DNA from 3 places in the Paenibacillus sp. RC73 genome. Region 2 is predicted to be linked to each of the others. Evidence: predicted binding sites of a transcription regulator. Region 2 holds the regulator's gene; each other region holds the start of a gene.
What was found. Region 2 encodes Rex, which represses fermentation and respiration genes when NADH is low (regulators of the CRP and FNR family bind a similar motif). Its sites were predicted from a motif close to TTGTGAAATATTTCACAA; they were not measured.

Region 1 (3,291 bases), on a different contig from region 2:
TTACGGTGGAAAAAATTGCTGAACGAGCCAAAGTTAGCAAAGCGACCATTTATAAATGGTGGCCTAACAAGGCTGCCGTGGTGATGGATGGTTTTCTGTCAGCTTCCATAGCAAGATTGCCCGTACCCGACACGGGTTCTGTATTAGATGATATTCTCATTCATGCTACGAATTTAGTTCGGTTCTTGACAAGTCGGGAGGGTAAAATCATTACGGAGTTAATAGGTGAAGGGCAGCTTGATTCAGGATTATCGGAGGCATACCGGACGCGGTATTTCCATCCTCGGCGGCTCGAGGCCAGGCTTCTTATGGAGCGGGGGATTGAGCGTGGGGAATTGAAGAAAAATCTCGATATTGAATTAAGCACAGATCTCATTTATGGACCGATTTTTTATCGATTGTTGGTAACTGGTGATCCATTAGACGATTCCTATGTGCAGCAATTAGTAATGAATGCGTTCGAAGGAATTCGCTTGGACTGAATCAAGACTAGAGAAACAAAGAGGATATTCTAATCAAGTGCCCTTCTAAATGTTTCAGGTAGAAAAGTGACGGTACCGACTTTGGCGCAGGGTGACGCTTTCGTCGGTGTCGTCGCTCTTTGGGGTTGAAAGGGGATGACTATCTGCCCTTAAAGAGAGAAAGGATCATACTCTGCATGAACATGATGCATTGCAGTGGTATGATGTATGTGCAATCATGGTATTATGCATAGAGATGTATAGTAAAAGCAAGCTATCAGATGAAGGCTCACTCTACATACGTAAACAAACATGAGATGGAAAGAACAAGTTATGGTAAACTATATGAAGTTATAGAAGACCTGGAAGAGGAGTACGATATGACACAATTTGTCTATAAGCAAATTATTGACGATCTTAAGATGAAAATCTTTGCTGGTAAGTTTGCAGATATGAGATTACCAGATGAACGTAGTCTTAGCGAGACGTACCAGGTGAGTCGTAGTTCCATTAAACGTGCTCTGACTAAAATGGAGAATGTAGGAATTATTTTCAAGAAGCGCGGTTCTGGGACATTTATTAATCCATTATACATAAGGAATGAATCTATCTTTAACTACGAAGGCTCTAATCTAGGGGTCACTGATAATTTTCAAATGCATGGTAAAAAGCCTAAAATCAAAGTATTGAGTTTTGAGGTCATTCCACCAACAGAAGAATTACAACGCGATTTATTCTTGGAGACTCATGATTTTGTTTACAAAATTGTTCGCTTACGTTTGTTTGATGATGATCCTTTTATGATTGAAACGGGCTATATCCCTATTAAAATTGTCCAAAATTTAAATCAGACGATTATCGAGGGGTCGATTTTTAATTATTTGGAAGACTCGCGGAACCTGGCCGTCACTAAATCTTTTTTATCCATTTTTGCAGAGCCGTCCCAAGCAGACGATCAAGAACTACTGCATTTGAAGGAAAATGAGCCCGTAGGCATCATGGAAGGTGTTTTCTTTTTAGATAATGGCACGCCATTTGAATTTTCTCATATGCGATTCCATTACAAATATTTGAAATTCAACACCTTCGTATCGGTTCATTAACGATGAGACTGGAAAAATTTCCAGTCTTTTTTTTATGCTTTTGAAAAAAAATCTGATCATACTATGGATAGATTGTAATAAAAAAACGCGGTTAAAATTTCCATTTATTTTAATGTAAGAGCTTTTTTACTGTCTTTTTAATTATATTTCATACTATGTTCAAAATTTCACAAAATTGGACCGTATCATTTGTTGAAAAGGTTGAATTTAATCGACGCAGCGTTATGATGTACATGTGGATGAAATTTCCGGAATAAATTACAAACAAAATTGTTTAGGGAGTGGACATCATGTCATTATCACCTGTAATAGTAGATTACTCATCTAAAGCATATTTGGAAAAACTTGATGCATATTGGCGTGCAACGAACTACATTTCGGTAGGCCAACTTTATTTAAAAGATAATCCTTTGTTAAAAGAACCATTAAAAGATTCGGACGTAAAGATTAAGCCTATTGGACACTGGGGCACCATTCCTGGCCAAAACTTTATTTATGCACATCTAAATCGTGTTATTAATAAATATGATTTGAGCATGCTTTACATTGAAGGCCCTGGTCACGGCGGCCAGGTTATGGTTTCAAATTCATATCTCGATGGAAGCTACACTGAAATCTATCCGCAAATTACACAAGATATCCCGGGTATGAAGAAATTATTCAAACAATTCTCGTTCCCTGGCGGTATTGCTTCACATGCCGCTCCTGAAACACCTGGATCTATCCATGAGGGTGGAGAATTAGGTTACTCCCTTTCTCATGGGGTGGGTGCCATTTTAGATCATCCCGATTTGATTTCTGCTGTTGTTATTGGTGATGGCGAAGCTGAAACTGGCCCATTAGCCGCTTCGTGGTTCTCTAACAGATTTATCAACCCCATTACTGACGGTGCAGTGCTGCCAATCTTACACTTGAATGGCTTCAAGATTAGTAACCCAACGATTATGTCTCGTCAATCGAAAGAAGAATTGACCTCATATTTCAAAGGCTTGGGTTGGGAACCATTTTTTGTTGAAGGTGAGCATCCTGATCAAATGCATCCAGAAATGGCAAAAGTATTGGATACCGTAATCGAAAAAATTGAAGCTATTCAAAAGAATGCGCGTGAAAACAATGACCTTACTCGCCCAGCATGGCCGATGCTTGTCTTCCGTACACCTAAGGGCTGGACGGGTCCAAAAGAATGGGATAACGTACCTAATGAAAATTCATTCCGTGCCCATCAAGTTCCAATTCCTGTTGACCAAAAAAATATGCAGCACGCACCTGCTTTATTAGAATGGCTGAATAGCTATAGACCAGAGGAATTGTTCGACGAAAATGGCCGTTTAAAACCTGAGATTGCCGAAATTCTACCTACAGGCGATAAACGAATGGGGATGAACCCTGTTACGAATGCGGGTAACCTTATTAAAGACTTGCATTTACCAGATTTCCGTAACTATACACTGGATAACTCTGTTCCTGGTAAAGTCATTGCACAGGATATGTCGGTTTTAGGGAAATACGTTAAAGATGTGGTTCTTTTAAATGAAGAAAATCGTAATTTCAGAATCTTCGGACCTGATGAAACGATGTCTAACCGCTTAGCTCCTGTTTTTGAAGTAACCAAACGCCAATGGATGGACCAAATTATTGAACCTAATGACGAATTTTTGTCTTCTTATGGTCGTGTTATTGATTCCCAATTATCCGAACATCAAGCAGAGGGCTTGCTGGAAGGTTAT
Region 2 (3,291 bases):
CATTTTTTCTTATTTTTCAAACCTGTGCTTCCTCTCTAAGGGGATGTGACACCTGAATTAGCGCGACAGCAGCCCTTCAAAGGCGGCTTGTGCCTCATGCTTGATACGTTCCTCATCCATAGTCAGGCACTCACCGTTTTTCACAACCTGACGACCGTCAACCCATACATGGGCCACGTCTTTGGCGCTTGCAGAGTATACGGCATGAGAAATGAGATCCGTATGCGGCAAGAAATGAGCCTGATTGAGATCGAGCGCGATAAAGTCAGCCTTGTTGCCTGCTGCCAGCGCCCCTACCTCATTCAAGCCAATCGACTTCGCTCCGTACTCCGTTGCCAGACGCAACGCCTCACCCGCAGGAACTGCGGTTGGGTCCCCAGATACTCCCTTGTGAATGAGTGCAGCCAGACGCATTTCCTCAAACATATCCAGGTTATTGTTACTGGCGGGACCGTCTGTTCCGAGAGAGACGGTAACGCCTGCACGGAGCAGATCAGGCACTCTTGCCACACCGCTCGCCAGCTTCAAGTTGCTGCCCGGATTATGCGAAACCGCTACACCACGTTCAGCCAGCAAAGCTATTTCTTCGTCATTCAAATGAACAGCATGGGCAACAAGCGATGGACGGGAGAAAAAGCCGAGCTTATCCAAATGCGCAACCGGGCGCAAGCCGTAGTCGCGTACGTTTTGCTCTACTTCGGCAATGGTTTCGGACATATGCGTATGCAACGGTAAGTCCAGATCATGCGCAGCCTGCACGAATTTTTCGATAAACGCAGGCGGACACGTATACGGCGCATGTGGAGACATCATAGTCGTAATGCGACCGTCTGCTTTTCCATGCCAATTACGCGCAAAATTCACAGCCTCAGCCAGCTTGATCCGCTGCTCTTCCTCCGAACATAATCCAATCGCTCCACGCATCAGACTGGCACGGATGCCGGACTCTTCAGCTACACGAGCCACCTCGTCCATATGATCATACATGTCCAAAAAGGTGGTTGTACCGCCTTTCAGCATTTCCAGCACGGACAAGGACGTACCCCAGTACACATCCGTAGACGTAAACTTGGCTTCCATCGGCCACATTTTTTCCTGAAGCCATACTTGAAGAGCCAGATCGTCCCCATACCCGCGCAGCAGGGACATCGCCGCATGACCATGTGTATTAATCAGGCCAGGTAAAAACAGCAGCCCGTTACCATCAATCGCTTCCGTCTCTTCCTCACCCGCTGGCAAAGTCTCGCCAATATAGGCAATGCGGCTGTCCTCCACGATCATATAGCCGTGGATTACCCCCGCTTCCGATCTGTTCACGGCAAAAGAGCCGTTTTTAATCATCCATTTATTCACCGTCATGTTGCATATCTTCCTTTCCGTCTTCCAAATAATAAGCGAGGCTTAACAAATCTGTTGTAAAATCTGTGGCATGTATTCGAATATTTGCTGGTGCCTTGAGAGTGGTCGGCGCAAAGTTCAAAATCGCTCCAATCCCGCTATTTATGAGCCTGTCAGCCACGTTCTGCGCTTCAAAATCCGGTACGGTAATAATCCCGATCCGAATGTTTTGTTCCTTCACGGTCGCTTCCAGTTCATCCATTGGCTGTACGACCAGCGTATTGATCCTGGTTCCGACCTTATCTGGCACAGCATCAAATACTGCTACAATTTTCATATTGTCTTTTAAATAAGCATTATAATTCGAAAGGGCTTGCCCCAGATTACCTGCTCCGACCAATACCACGTTAATTTGCTGGTCGATTTTCAGGATATGGCGTATTTTCTCGATAAGATAAGTAACATCATAGCCGATACCCTTACGGCCAAAATCTCCAAAATACGCGAGATCCTTACGAATTTGAGCCGGATTCAAATCCAGTCTTTGTCCTAACTCCTGGGAAGAGACCGTAGCCACCTCCCGTTTGTGCAGTGCATTCAGATAACGTAAATATACGGGTAACCTCCGTACGACAGCCTCTGAAATTTTATCTGATTTCATACATGCTCCCCCTAATTGTAACGGACATGTTAAGATGTCCGTCCGTTATGCCTCTGTCTCCGGGGCGGATTGGAGCCACTCGGCGATACGGGGCACCATTTGCTCCGTCGGCATATGCTCCATTTTTGGTCCCGGTAACGAGTACAAAAAGTGCTTCCCGTAATAGGATTCAATCACACGCGTATCGTAAACGATAACAACCCCGTGGTCGCTCGCGGTACGTACTAGACGTCCAAATCCCTGTTTGAAGCGAATGACAGCCTGTGGAACAGACAGCTTCATAAAAGGATTTTTCTTCTGCTGCTGGAGCAGCTCACTTTTAGCCTCCAGCAGCGGGTGATTGGGCGGTTGGAACGGCAAGCGGACGATAGCCAGACACGTCAGCGCCTTGCCCGGAATATCGACGCCTTCCCAAAAGCTGCTGGTTCCCAGCAACACAGAAGCTTTGGCTTCCTGAAAACGTCGGGTCAGCTTGCTGCGGCTCCCACTGTCCACGCCCTGCCCCAGCACGGTGATGTCGCTGGATGCTAACGCCTCCTTAAGCGGCTCATACACCTGCCGGAGCATGCGATAGGAGGTAAAGAGAACGAGCATTCTCCCCCGCGTCGCTTGGGCAGTCGAACCTAGCGAGCTGACGAGCATATCTACAAAATGCTCATCTCCTACACTGCCCTTCACGCTCGGAAAATCCCTTGGAATGACTAGCAACACCTGATCCCTGTAGTTAAAGGGTGAAGGGAGCTGCGTAGTCATCAGCCGCCCTTGATCTGCGGCCTCCTGCAAGCCGAGCTGATCGGTCATGTACTGAAACGACTTATCCACCGACAAGGTAGCAGACGTCAGAATAATGCTCCTTTTTTTGTCAAAAAACATTTCTTTCAGCTGGCGGCTCACATCGACGGGCACCGCATAAAATTGTAGCGACTTGCTGCGGAATTGCCCGCTCGCTTCGAGCCAATATACGGTCGTCTCATCATCCATCCGCATGAAAAAGCGCAAGCTTTCCCTAATGCCTGCCAAATCCTTAAGCAGCCCCGTAATATCTGTAATGAGGCTGTCAGCCGCATAATCGTCATGTTCTTCTTTCACGTCGAGCATCAGCTTGTCGCCCTTGCGCAAAATTTCGCTCAACGTTACATAAACCTGATTTTCCAGCGCAGCAGCCTGATCCCACTTGGCAGGCTTGGCCGACGGCTTGAGACGGGAAGAAAACTGCCCTGTTTCGCCCGGTGTCGCATCACTTCGCTCCGGCAGCATACCAAACAGCTTGTCGCTCAGCAGATCCCAAGTCT
Region 3 (3,291 bases), 160 kb from region 2:
AAGGGTATTCCCCTTCAATTTCAAAGTCAATGGCGATGCCTTTTTCGTTACGGATCGGTTTCACCTTCGCATGTTTAATGGCGCTCAGGGAATCGGCTGCAACGGACAGACCAGCAATACCACAAGCCATCGTACGGACAATATCACGGTCATGCAACGCCATTTCAATCCGTTCGTAGCTGTACTTGTCATGCATGTAGTGAATAACGTTCAAAGTGTTCATGTACAGTTTTGCCAACCATTCCATCATTGGCTTGAAGCGGCTCAGCACTTCCTCGTAATCCAACACTTCACCTGTAATTGCAGGATATTCAGGGCCCACTTGAGCACCTGATTTTTCATCCACACCACCGTTGATGGCATACAACAAAGCTTTAGCCAAGTTGGCACGGGCACCAAAGAATTGCATTTGTTTACCGATTTTCATTGCCGATACACAACAAGCGATACCATAATCATCGCCATAAATCGGACGCATCAGATCATCATTTTCATACTGAATGGAGCTAGTTTCAATAGAAACTTTGGCACAATATTTTTTGAAGCCTTCAGGCAATTTTTCAGACCACAGTACAGTCAGGTTTGGCTCCGGTGCAGGTCCCAAATTGTACAGGGTGTGCAAGAAACGGAAGCTGTTTTTAGTAACCCGAGTTTCTCCAGTAATGGACATACCGCCAATGGATTCAGTTACCCATGTTGGGTCTCCGCTGAACAGTTCATTATAGTCAGGTGTGCGCAGGAATTTAACAATACGCAGTTTCATAACAAAATGATCGACCAATTCTTGTGCTTGCTCTTCTGTCATTGCGCCTTCTTCCATATCCCGTTGAGTATAAATATCAAGGAAGGAAGATACACGTCCCAAGGACATTGCAGCACCATTTTGTTCTTTGATCGCTGCAAGATAGCCAAAATACACCCATTGGAAAGCTTCTTTTGCGTTGTTAGCAGGCTTTGAGATGTCGAAACCATGCTCAGCAGCCATTTGTTTCAGCTCGTTCAAAGCGCGAATTTGCTCGGAAATTTCTTCACGCAGACGAATTACGTCTTCTTCCATGGAATCCACTTCAAGGCTTTTCAGTTGAGCCTTTTTGTCTTTAATCAGGAAGTCTGCGCCGTACAGTGCTACACGACGGTAGTCACCGATAATGCGACCACGACCATATGCATCTGGCAAACCAGTGATAATACCCGCTTTACGAGCTGCTCTCATATCATCGGTATAAGCGTCGAATACACCCTGATTATGCGTTTTGCGAATATGAGTGAAGATATCAACAATGCTTTGCGGTACTTCAAAGCCATAGGCTTTGCAAGCGTCGATCATCATCCGGATTCCACCAAACGGCTGCAAAGAGCGTTTGAATGGAGCGTCTGTTTGTACACCGACAACTTGTTCTTTATCCCGGTCTAGATAGCCCGGCTTATGTGAAATAATGGTGGATGGCGTATTCACGTCTACATCAAGCACGCCACCGTTTGCCAACTCTTTTTTGGTAAGATCGGATACAATATCCCACAGTGCAGTTGTGTTGGCAGTAGGACCAACTAGAAATTCCTCGTTACCGACATAAGGTAAGATATTGGTTTCAATAAAATCGTTGACGTTGACTTCTTTAGTCCATTTACCTTTTTTGAAACCTCTCCAGCCAGATTGTTGCTCTTGTAATTCTCTCTCAATCACCGACATGTAAATCCCTCCAAATTGTTTGGTCTTCCGGACTTGTGATTTTTTTCACATTAAAATAGTGTCTCGAGCCCGGCCTTTTCACCGATGCCTTACGCTCAGTGTCGGGACCTTTCTTACACCCTTATTGTAGAATAATGATAGAGTGTAGTATGTGACAAAAATCACAATACAGGTGACATTTATCACTTTATTTTCTTTAGCTTCACGCCCGTACTTTTATCCTTGCCGTTCACCCCCCTTCCCAAACCAACAGGCCCTCTATATAGAGAGCCTGCGTTGGTATTAACGGGAAAATGCTTAGTCACAAGCCTCTTCGTACCTATATATTATTGGTCAAAACGTCCGTAGAAGGCATTGCGGTATACATCAGCCAATTCGGTAACCAGCGGCAGCTTCGGATTCGCAGTTGTACATTGATCCTCAAAAGCGCGGTCAGCCAGATAATCTACACGCGATTCAAAATCCTTCGCATCGAAGCCGATTTGCTGGAACGATTCCTCGATACCGAGTGTTTTGTTCAACTTGCGGATCGCTTCGATCAGACTGTTAACCCCTTCTTCCGTTGTACGGGCAGGCAGTCCCAGTATGCGTGCAATTTCTGCATAACGCTCATCCGCAACAAAGTGCGAATATTTAGGGAACGAAGCAAACTTCGTTGGTTTTTTCGCATTATAACGAATGACGTGTGGTAACAAAATGGCATTCGTGCGACCGTGCGCTGTATGGTATTGTCCGCCCCATTTGTGCGCAAGACTGTGGTTAATACCCAGGAATGCATTGGCAAACGCCATCCCTGCCAGTGTGGAAGCATTATGCATTTTTTCACGAGCCAGCTTGTCGCCAGTCAGAGCCGATTGCTCCAGGTATTGGAATACCAGTTGAATGGCTTTAATCGCCAGACCGTCTGTGTAGTCACTAGCCATTACGGACACGTAGGCCTCGATAGCATGCGTCAGTACGTCCATACCTGTATCCGCTACAGCTGTTTTAGGCAGCGAGTATACAAACTCAGGGTCAATAATTGCCACATCAGGAGTCAGCTCATAGTCAGCCAGCGGATACTTCGTGTTGCCCTGATTTTTGTCTGTAATAACTGCGAACGACGTAACTTCCGAACCTGTACCCGAGGTTGTAGGAATGGCTACAAATTGTGCCTTCTGACCAAGACGCGGGTATTTGTAGATCCGTTTGCGGATATCCATGAATTTTTGTTTCAAGTTGTTGAAATCAGTATCTGGGTATTCATAGAACATCCACATGCCTTTAGCCGCATCCATCGGCGAACCGCCGCCCAATGCAATAATGCAATCCGGTTGGAAACGTCTCATCATTTCAGTACCACGTTCTACCGTAACTGTCGATGGATCTGGCTCTACTTCAGAGAACACTTCGATAGCTACTGGCGTTTGGCGTTGGTGTAAATAATGAATGACACGATCCACATATCCGAGTTTCACCATCATAGGGTCTGTGATAATGGCTACACGTGTGATATCAGGCATTTTAGCAAGATACTGAGTCGAATTTTTTTCGAAATAAATTTTGGAAGGTACTTTGAACCATTGCATATTCACCGTTCGTTTCGCCACCCTTTTCACATT

Region 1: a site for Rex is predicted at 1,720-1,737, ahead of ABH897_RS20525 (phosphoketolase family protein). Genes of this name have one in related genera too.
Region 3: a site for Rex is predicted at 1,724-1,741, ahead of pflB (formate C-acetyltransferase). Genes of this name have one in related genera too.

The regions. Positions count from the first base shown of each region.
Region 1 is NZ_JBIYCV010000009.1:60,859-64,149, forward strand. Features, by position in the region: gene ABH897_RS20515 (TetR/AcrR family transcriptional regulator) at 1-482, shown strand, start outside; gene ABH897_RS20520 (GntR family transcriptional regulator) at 842-1,564, shown strand; gene ABH897_RS20525 (phosphoketolase family protein) at 1,855-3,291, shown strand, end outside.
Region 2 is NZ_JBIYCV010000002.1:555,968-559,258, reverse strand. Features, by position in the region: gene ABH897_RS06250 (cell wall elongation regulator TseB-like domain-containing protein) at 1-20, opposite strand, end outside; gene ABH897_RS06245 (amidohydrolase) at 58-1,359, opposite strand; gene ABH897_RS06240 (redox-sensing transcriptional repressor Rex) at 1,346-1,999, opposite strand; gene dinG (ATP-dependent DNA helicase DinG) at 2,045-3,291, opposite strand, start outside.
Region 3 is NZ_JBIYCV010000002.1:394,095-397,385, reverse strand. Features, by position in the region: gene pflB (formate C-acetyltransferase) at 1-1,690, opposite strand, end outside; gene adhE (bifunctional acetaldehyde-CoA/alcohol dehydrogenase) at 2,017-3,291, opposite strand, start outside.